2 linked regions of the Candidatus Finniella inopinata genome follow. The protein of the gene in region 1 interacts with the protein of each later gene in a pairwise test. Links are inferred from orthologs where the notes say so. Each region holds a gene or a part of one and is shown in the gene's direction. Other genes may lie near its edges.

Evidence for each region.
Region 2: the proteins of recA (region 1) and dprA interact in binary tests that used the Bacillus subtilis proteins (3 or more experiments, as listed by UniProt). The link is inferred for Candidatus Finniella inopinata from one-to-one orthologs.

Annotation. Positions count from the first base shown.
Region 1 is NZ_SCFB01000002.1:96,832-102,275, forward strand. What follows is about bases 995-3,962. They hold recA (recombinase RecA), read left to right. Parts: upstream 995-1,933; coding sequence 1,934-2,992; downstream 2,993-3,962. Other genes in these bases: trpS (tryptophan--tRNA ligase), read left to right, coding at 995-1,881; EQU50_RS01300 (HU family DNA-binding protein), read left to right, coding at 2,979-3,299; EQU50_RS01305 (HIT domain-containing protein), read left to right, coding at 3,289-3,642; EQU50_RS01310 (glutathione S-transferase family protein), read left to right, coding at 3,652-3,962. Also shown: EQU50_RS01285 (EAL domain-containing protein), read right to left, coding at 1-637; more of trpS, read left to right, coding at 859-994; more of EQU50_RS01310, read left to right, coding at 3,963-4,332; EQU50_RS01315 (hypothetical protein), read left to right, coding at 4,416-4,991; EQU50_RS08320 (hypothetical protein), read left to right, coding at 5,225-5,383; EQU50_RS01325 (hypothetical protein), read right to left, coding at 5,395-5,444. UniProt on the Bacillus subtilis protein: Multifunctional protein involved in homologous recombination, DNA repair and competence.
Region 2 is NZ_SCFB01000004.1:195,679-199,680, forward strand. Bases 1-2,764 are described here. They hold dprA (DNA-processing protein DprA), read left to right. Parts: upstream 1-726; coding sequence 727-1,803; downstream 1,804-2,764. Other genes in these bases: ctrA (response regulator transcription factor CtrA), read right to left, coding at 1-570; EQU50_RS02760 (heme biosynthesis HemY N-terminal domain-containing protein), read right to left, coding at 1,817-2,764. In the rest of the region: more of EQU50_RS02760, read right to left, coding at 2,765-3,136; EQU50_RS02765 (hypothetical protein), read right to left, coding at 3,144-4,002. UniProt on the Bacillus subtilis protein: Protein that helps load RecA onto ssDNA during transformation. Binds cooperatively to circular ssDNA, is able to bridge different segments of DNA. Favors the loading of RecA onto SsbA- or SsbB-coated ssDNA and formation of RecA-DNA filaments.

The DNA of each region.
Region 1 (5,444 bases):
CACTGGGCGAATGGGGGGCTTTTTGAATAAAGCTTTGGTCGATCTTGACAGCATCAACCGCCAATTCCACAAGGTAATTCATGGTTGCATAACCACTACCGAAATCGTCTAAAATTACGCGCATACCCATGGCTCTAAGCTGTTGTATGTTGCGATTCAAAACCTCTAAATTGTCTGCTTTTGGAAATTCCGTGATTTCAATTGACAATTGACTAGGGTCAACAGACGTGTGTTTGGTAAAACATTTCTCCAAAAATACGACAAAGTTTTTGTCAATCATTTCAGGAGGCATATTGACGGACAGAGGAACCGAACACCGAACCATGTGGCTTTTTTGTTCAAGCTGTTTAATAACATTCTTGACGATCCACTCGCTAAGGGAATGAATCAACCCTTGATTCAACGCTGTTTGAATCCACTGGTAGATAGGGATGGATGAAAAATTTACACCTTCCATCAAAGAGGCAAACGGCAAATCATTGATGGACGTGGGCATTCTCAACAAAACTTCTCCTCCTACCACCTGACCGGTTGTCATGCTGGTCTGCGGTTGGATAAAAAGCCTTAATTGGTCGTGATCGATAGCCTTTGCCAAGAACTCGGCAAGTTGCGCGTCCTGATTAAGAGGTATAGCCATGCTAGGTTTCGAATTTATTTATAAATTTTAACTTTTTTATCACGATTAACAGCCACAATCAACAAGTAAATTCAAAAACCTCTATTATTACAGAAAGACACCCTCTATTTACGCAATACTAGCCCACACAGAAATTCACTTGATTATTTTCTTTGATTGCCATGCCATCACAGGATGAGGCATATTGTGATGATACATCATGTCAATTCAAAGGATAAAAGGTGAAAGATCAAAGGATTTTATCAGGCGTTAGACCAACAGGTCATATCCACCTAGGCAATTATTTAGGTGCTATCCGCCAATGGGTGCACCTGTCAAGCAGTCTATCACAACACAGCTCAAATGAACAGTTATTTTGCATTGTTGATCAACACGCCCTAACGACCCCAACAGACACCAAAGATTTAGCTTCAAATACGCACACCATCGCAGCCGCCTATATTGCCTGCGGCATAAACCCTGATGAGAATACCATTTTCATTCAAAGTCACGTACCGGCCCACACCGAGCTGGCTTGGTATCTAAGTTGCATCGCTCCTCTTGGGTGGTTGAACCGCATGACCCAGTTTAAGGATAAGGCTGGCAAAGACACAGGTCAGGCACACCTGGGTCTATACGCTTATCCCGTTTTAATGGCAGCCGACATTTTGATATATAGAGCAACGCAGGTGCCTGTTGGCGAAGACCAAAAGCAGCATGTTGAATTGGCACGTGATTTGGCTGGACTTTTTAATCGTCATTGTGGAACCGATTATTTCCCCCTGCCAGAACCCTTTATTAATAAAGCAACAGCCCGAATCATGAGCTTAAGGGATGGTTCTAAAAAGATGAGCAAGTCTGATTTGTCAGATTATTCGCGCCTCCACCTAACCGACGACAATGATTTATTAGCTTTAAAAATCCGAAAGGCCAAAACTGACAGTGATCCAATTCCCGACAATGTTAAGGATTTGGAAAACCGTTTGGAAGCCCTAAATTTGTTAGGAATTTACGCTAACCTTACAGAACAAAGCTTACAGGCCGTGTGTCAACAATTCGCGGGTCAGTTTTTTTCAGCGTTTAAACCGATTTTGACGGATGCCGTTATCGCTACTTTGCAGCCTATCAGAGAGAAAATTTTTCAATTAAAAGATGAAAAAACCTATCTTCAACAAATTTTACACAAAGGTTCTGAAACGGCCAATCGTTTGTCTCAAAGACACTTAAGGGAGATACGTTCTTTATTGGGATTAGTTGAATGTTAACCAAAGATATGCCAAATTGAATCAAATACATTTTGACTGAGATACCATCCCTATGAACAGTTCTTCACCATCCAGCGACCGCACCAAAGCCCTCGATTCAGCCCTTTCCCAAATTGAACGTGCCTTTGGCAAGGGGTCGGTGATGCGGCTTGGCCAGCGGGAAACGGTTGATGCAGAAGTTTATTCAACAGGATCTTTAGGGTTGGATATTGCCTTGGGAATTGGTGGCTTGCCAAAAGGCCGTGTCATTGAAATTTATGGACCAGAATCATCGGGCAAAACCACCATGACGTTGCACGTTGTGGCCGAGGCTCAAAAGGCGGGCGGAACTTGCGCCTTCATCGATGCTGAACATGCCCTTGACCCAAGCTATGCCCGAAAATTGGGCATCAATTTGGATGAGCTGTTAATCTCGCAACCTGACACCGGCGAACAGGCCTTGGAGATTGCTGATACGTTGGTGCGAAGTGGGGCCGTTGATGTCTTGGTTGTCGACAGTGTGGCAGCCTTGGTTCCAAAAGCTGAACTAGAAGGCGACATGGGTGATTCACACATGGGGTTGCAAGCGCGTTTAATGAGCCAGGCTTTACGTAAACTAACGGGCTCTATTTCAAAAAGCGGTTGCATGGTCATTTTCATCAACCAAATTCGTCAAAAAATTGGGGTAATGTTTGGAAATCCAGAAACCACCACCGGCGGCAACGCATTGAAATTTTACGCCTCTGTTCGGTTGGACATCCGTCGTATCGGCGCCTTGAAAGATAAAGACCAGGTCATTGGGAACCAAACCCGCGTGAAGGTGGTCAAAAACAAAATGGCCCCGCCCTTTAAAGTCGTTGACTTTGATATCATGTATGGTGAAGGGGTTTCAAAAACAGGCGAACTGATCGATTTGGGCGTTAAGGCAGGTGTCGTTGATAAAGCAGGATCTTGGTATTCTTACAACACACAACGCATGGGACAAGGCCGTGAAGCCACCCGACAGTTTTTAAAAGATAACCCCGAAGTGGCAGCTCAGATTGAACGGTCAGTCCGGGACAATGCTGGTCTGGTGGCTGATGCAATGATTGGGGGAATGGAAGGGAACAGCTCAAGCAGTGACGGCGAATAAACCACCCACCGGCATAACATCCACGTTAGGACGTGCCGAAATAACGCAAGTGTTCTGCGAAAAGCTGAGCCTTGATAAAAAAACAGCTTCAAACGTCTTAGAAACCTTGGTTGATAGCTTGGTGGATCGTTTTAAACAAGGGAAGTCTTTGAAAATCCAAGGGTTGGGGACTTTTGCCGTTCATGAGAAAAAATCAAGGCCGGGCTTAAACCCAAAAACAAAAGAAAAGGTGACTGTTCCCTCTAGACGGGTGGTTCGGATGCGCCCCTCGCCCACATTGCAAAAAAGGTTAAACGATGACGTATGATAGCGATAATATTTTTGCGCGTATTTTAAGGGGTGAAATAGCCTGTGAAAAAATCAGCGAAGATGAGTACTACCTAGCTTTCCATGACCGTTATCCCAAGGCCCCCGTCCATGTTTTGATTATTCCTAAAGGTCCCTATCTAGATGCCTTTGATTTTCATCATCGGGCCTCATCGCTCGAAATTGTTGGCTTCTATAAGGGGTTAAACGCTGTGATAGAAAAACTTCAAATTTCTGAAGGGTATCGCTTAATTGCCAACAGCGGACACCATGGCGGGCAAGAGGTTCCCCATTATCACGTCCACCTGTTGGCCGGGCGAAAACTAGAAAAATCTATTGTTTGATAAGAAGCTATGAGAACTCTTTACCACTATCCATTGTGTCCCTATTCTCGGAAAATACGCCTTCAATTGGCTGAAAAGAAGCTGGACTTTACGCTTGAGCTGGAAAAATTTTGGGAGAAACGACCCGAATTTTTAAGCCTGAACGCCGCTGGTCAGGTTCCGGTGTTGATTGATTTGAACGGATCCGTTTTGGCCGACAGTGTGGCTATTTGTGAATATCTTGAGGAGACCTATCCCAAAGACGGTTCCTTAATTGGAGAAGGGCTGCCGCAGCGCGCCGAAGTCAGACGCCTTATCGCTTGGTTTGATACACGTTTCGGGCGCGACATCTCTGAGCGTCTTGTGTTTGAAAAAATAATCAAAAGATATTTGCCAACCACAGGATCAAGTGGCCCTGATTCTGCAGTCATTCGTCAGGCCAAAAATGCTATTCATCATCATTTAGATTACATCAGCTGGCTTGTTGATCGGCGCAACTGGCTGGCCGGTGATCATTTCTCGCTGGCGGATATAACCGCTGCCGCGCATCTGTCCGTTATTGATTATTTGGGCGACGTCCCTTGGGAATCCCATCTGTTGGCCAAAGAATGGTACGCGCGCATTAAATCGCGGCCTATGTTCCGCAACCTTTTGCAAGACCGTGCGTCAGGATTGACTCCATCGGCCCATTATGCTGATTTAGATTTTTAAATAAGACATTATTTAGAAAATATTAATTAATTATCCTTTATAATTTTATACATATTACACTTATTATAAGGACTTAATTCGTTATGAAATTAAATATTAACCACATAGCCATGCTTTTGTTTTGTACAACGGTGGCTCAGGCGGCAAGCCAGACGACTATTGATCAAGTAGAATACGATATCATCGACATGGTCCCTGAAAGTGCCAGGAATAGTGCTGTAATGGTCAGCCTGCCTGAGGATTCATCCAGTTCTGGAATATGGATGACGTTGGAGAAATCTGATGGTACACAGTCTGGCTGGCAGCATATAATGCCTGGCGGAAATTACATCTTCCCACGATTGGAATCTTCTAGTTATACACGCGTCATAGCCCCCACCCTACAGAACCAAGGATCACAGGGATCTCAGGTGCAAGCTAGGTCATTACAGGCGGAAGGCTCCTCTTCGACAAAAACAGACATCGTAGTATCCTTCAATGATGATGGCACAATCCCCCATACCAAACCCGATGACGCACAAGATTGGTTCAAGAGGATTCCTGAGAATGTTTGGCAAAAACCGGCTAGCACACATGCCGAAAAAAGCGACTATGTTTGGTTCCAATCAGCTACCCAAAGCGTAACTTTGACCATCCCAAACGACATTGCCCCCCCCTAGCTCAGCAACCTTCCCCACGGCAGGTCAGTGGAAGCAAGAAGGCGGATCATGGAGGTGGTACCAGGGTTCTGCTCAGACCTCTAGTGGGTCCACAACCTCGCTCAGTGGACTTATCGTCGAAGCCCACAGCTAATCGCCCTTAACCGCCCCGCGCCACTGTCAAAACAAAAACCCTTTTGCAGCCCGTCTGCTTAAGGGTTTTGGGGCATTCCTGAAGGGTGACACTGGTAGTCATGACATCGTCTTATTTGGGCGACATACCGTGGGAATCCCATCTTTTAGCCAAAGAATGGTATGCGCGCATTAAATCGCGCCCCATGTTCCGCAATCTTTTGCAAGACCGCGCCTCAGGGTTAACCCCGTCGGCGCATTATGCTGATTTAGATTTCTAGGCTACGTACTTTTATTTAACAGCAGAATAACCGCCGTAGGCATCAGTTAGCAAATCACAAA
Region 2 (4,002 bases), on another replicon or contig:
AATAATCTTCAGCTCGGGCTCGTCCATCCCCCCATACAAATGATTTAAGAACATTTCTTTTGTAAGGGTTGTCCCCTTTCGAAGGGATAACAACTCTATAATTGCGTATTCTTTTCCGGTCAGGTTTAACGTCATGCCATCAACGGTGGCCGTTCTATTCTGCAAATTAATGGACAGGCGCCCTGTGTTGATGATTGAATTAGAATGCCCATGGGAACGACGAATAATCGCATGAACTCGGGCTACCAATTCATTTTTACTGAAAGGCTTCGTAAGATAATCGTCAGCCCCAGACCCTAAACCCTTAACTTTATCTTCCGTTTGGCTAAGACCAGACAAAACCAAAATTGGCGTTTTGATATGCGCCGCCCTTAAACGTCGAACGACCTCAAATCCATCCATATCAGGCAATAATAAATCCAGAATGATCAGGTCATATTCATAAAGTTTTCCAATTTCCAAGCCATCTTCGCCTAAATCAGTGGTATCGCATATGAATCCCTCTGACTTTAAAAGCAATTCTAAATTTTTCGCTGTCGCCGAATCATCTTCTATAAGCAAAATACGCATGGCACCCTTGCGGTTCAGTCTTCTCTATTCAAATGTTACCAAAAAAGTAATAACTTACCTACAATTTTATTTTTTAAAATTTTAGTATTTATTTAACTTTTTGACCCTACAATTTTTTAGTATCCTCTGAAAATCATACCCATTTTGAATACGTTTATGAAAACTAACTTTAAGAAAATTCATTGGTTGCAACTGATTCGAACCAATGGAATCGGGCCCGTTCGTTTCTGGCAATTCCTAAAACAATATGGTTCGGCTGAACAGGCCTTAAAATTCCTATCAAAAGTGTATCCCGTTGAAAAGGCAGAGGCCGAAATACAACAGCATCACACAAAAGGGTATCATTTGATTGCCGCTTTTGAACCCGAATTTCCCCAAACGTTAAGACGGCAACCAGATTGCCCCCCCTTTATCAGCATTTATGGAAACATCAATTGTTTGAATCAACCAATGGCAGCAATTGTTGGGGCGCGCAATGCGTCATTAGGCGGGCGCCAACTAAGCTTTTCGATAGCACAAGAACTGGGAAAGGCCGGATGGCAAATCGTATCAGGCCTAGCGCGCGGCATCGATGAACGCGCCCATCATGGAGCTTTGGCAACCGGTACACTGGGCGTTTTGGCAGGGGGCGTTGACTGCATTTACCCCCCAGAGCACCAGAATCTGTATCATGACATTGCTAAAAAAGGGGCTGTCATTTCAGAAATGCCTTTGGGAACGACCCCGATGGCTGGTCTATTCCCCAGACGCAATCGCCTCATCGCTGGCTTAAGCGAGGGGGTCATTGTTATTGAAGCTGCGAACCGATCAGGATCTCTTATTACGGCCGACTATGCCCTTGAACAGGGGGCGGATATTTTTGCCGTTCCAGGTTCCCCCCTAGATCCCCGTTGCGCCGGGTCAAACAAACTTTTAAAACAGGGGGCGATTGTGACGGAGTCAGCAGCTGATGTCCTGGCCGTTATTGGGACTCCTCCCTCCCTTGATAACCAAGGACAACCATCTGCTTTACCCAAAGAAACTTATACACCCGACATAACGAAAAACTCTGGCGATTTAAAGCAACACCTTTTGACAGATCTCAGTTTGACGCCAACCGACTTTGAATTACTTTTGCCGCTTTATCCTCAGACAGCCTCTGTTGTTTTGGGCGCCTTGTGTGAATTGGAATTAGAGGGCTTTGTTCAACGCCATGCTGGGAATAAATTCAGCCGTATGCCCAATGCGTCTTAGCTAAGTTGAGTCGCTAAGTAATCAATAACGGCTTATCCAAAACCTTTTGAAATCCCTGCCAATTGCTTTTATTAATCGTTCCACAGTTTTCACAAATCGGTTGCCATTGGGAACTATGGTGGTCGCATTTTTCGCAAATCCATACCGCTTCAGAGGCCTCAGCCATCGCCCGCCTCCACCATGACCTGACAACAGCCTGATTTTGCGGATGTTGAACTTCCTCCAGCTGCCCCATCATATAGCACACACCCTGAGTGTCTCCATATTGTGCATGCAAATCTTGCAAATATTTATGGGCTTGCCCCCAAAGCTGGGCCTCAAAAGCCGCCTGCCCCATAACCCATAGGGTTTCAGGATGGTTGCTGTGGGGTTGAGTTAGTTTTTCGAGATCTTGATAGGCATCCAAAGACTTTAAATCCGGGTGAATTTTCAACCAACACGTTGCCAAATCCCGATGAGGTTTCAACTTATAGGTATTTCTTAAAACTTTTTGTGCTTTTGACAGGTTCTGTGAATTATACAACACCAGGGCTAAACTGCACGCAATGGAACTGTGGTCGGGCATAAAACCATGGGCTTTATTTAACGACGTCAGTTGAGCATCAACATCATCAGGGGACTGCTGTGCTTTCAACCAGTATGTTATTCCTTGATGCGTGTTCGAAACGTCACTTTTTAAAAACCGTCGAATCCCTTGGGTTTGAATCGATTGTTCTTGACCAACTTCCACCAACTGAATTTGGTTTTCCAGAATTTGTTCTTGTACCCACGGTGAATCGGGCCTCAGTTTCAAGGCTTCCTTTAAGAATGTTTCGGTTTGCAACCAGTCTTTTTCTTCTTTGGCTTGCAAGATAAGACCCCGTAACCCCAGAAAACGTAAAGCGGGACTTTTGTACATGGTTTCAAAATATGACTTCGCCTTCACTGAATCATGGCCCATGTGTGCTGATTGGGCGGCTACCACTGAAATCAAGGGATGATTAGGAATCAAAACCTTGGCTAACTCAATAGAATGGACAGCCTCATCTGGTTGTTGTGCAGCAATCGCTGTCAAAGCATCAACTAATAATTTTTCACCCCTAGCAGTCTTGCGTTTTTGCATGAATTTTAGATATTGTTCAGGTATTTGCCAAATCTTTCGCCACATGCTGTGAATCACAAGGCAAATACTTATAAAGGCAAAAAGACACACTAAAAGAATGGCGACAGGCATTTCCAACTGATAACCAAACCATTTCAAAGAAACGGAACCTGGATTCAAGCCTAGGAAAACAGCAAAAACAGCTGCAAGCGTAAGCTTTAAAAATAAACGTGCCCCCCGAAACCAAAGCATCTAAAGCCTATCCCTTCACGGTTTGACCGACCAATTTACCCACCTCGTTTATAACAATCTCACAACGTTGGCGCTGCTCGGCTTGATTTAACCATTCACCAACACTTTCCTCAGATGGCAAGCTTTTCAAAAATTCAATAGTCCGTGCCAATTGGTTATTTTCCATGGCCTTCACTGCCTTTTCTAAGGCGGCTGTGACTGAAACCTGCTCGCCCTTATTATCCAAAGGTTGAACCTTAATCCATTTAGACAAGTATTTCCATACAGCAGCTAGCCATCCATGGTGTTCAGGAATCGTAACCTTTTCACTGGCAAGCGGAGACGCCTTAATTGTCTGGTAAATTTTTTCAAGTTGATCACGCAAAAAAACCATAGATTTTGCGGGCGTTTGGGCAAAACCTTCTAATTTTTGGATATGCTCTGGCATGCTAACGTTAGAGGGCAATTTCGTTTTAAATTCTGTAAAAAGCTCTATGCAAACTTCACCCTGTTGCAATCGATTTTTAAACTGATCCCACATACCTTTTAGTTCATAAGAAACCTCAGGAAGACTCCTCTCGCCTGCCACTTGGGCCTGGGTCGTTGAAGGTTTGACACCCTCTTTCTCCAAGGCTGCAATAGCTTGTTGCAAAGTAATAAGCTGATTTTTCAGCATATCAATTTCCGCCCCGCGATCATTCATCCGCTGAATCGTTTGATCCACCTGATCAACTTTGGCCTGAACAATCGTCAAATCGCGCTGCAAAGGATCAATTTTTCTAAGACCTGGAAACAAAGCATTCTCCCACCAAAAGCTGGTGCAGAAGACGATCGCAACTGTACAAAAAATCAGGAAAAGGCTGACGGTACCCTGCATCAGCAGTTGG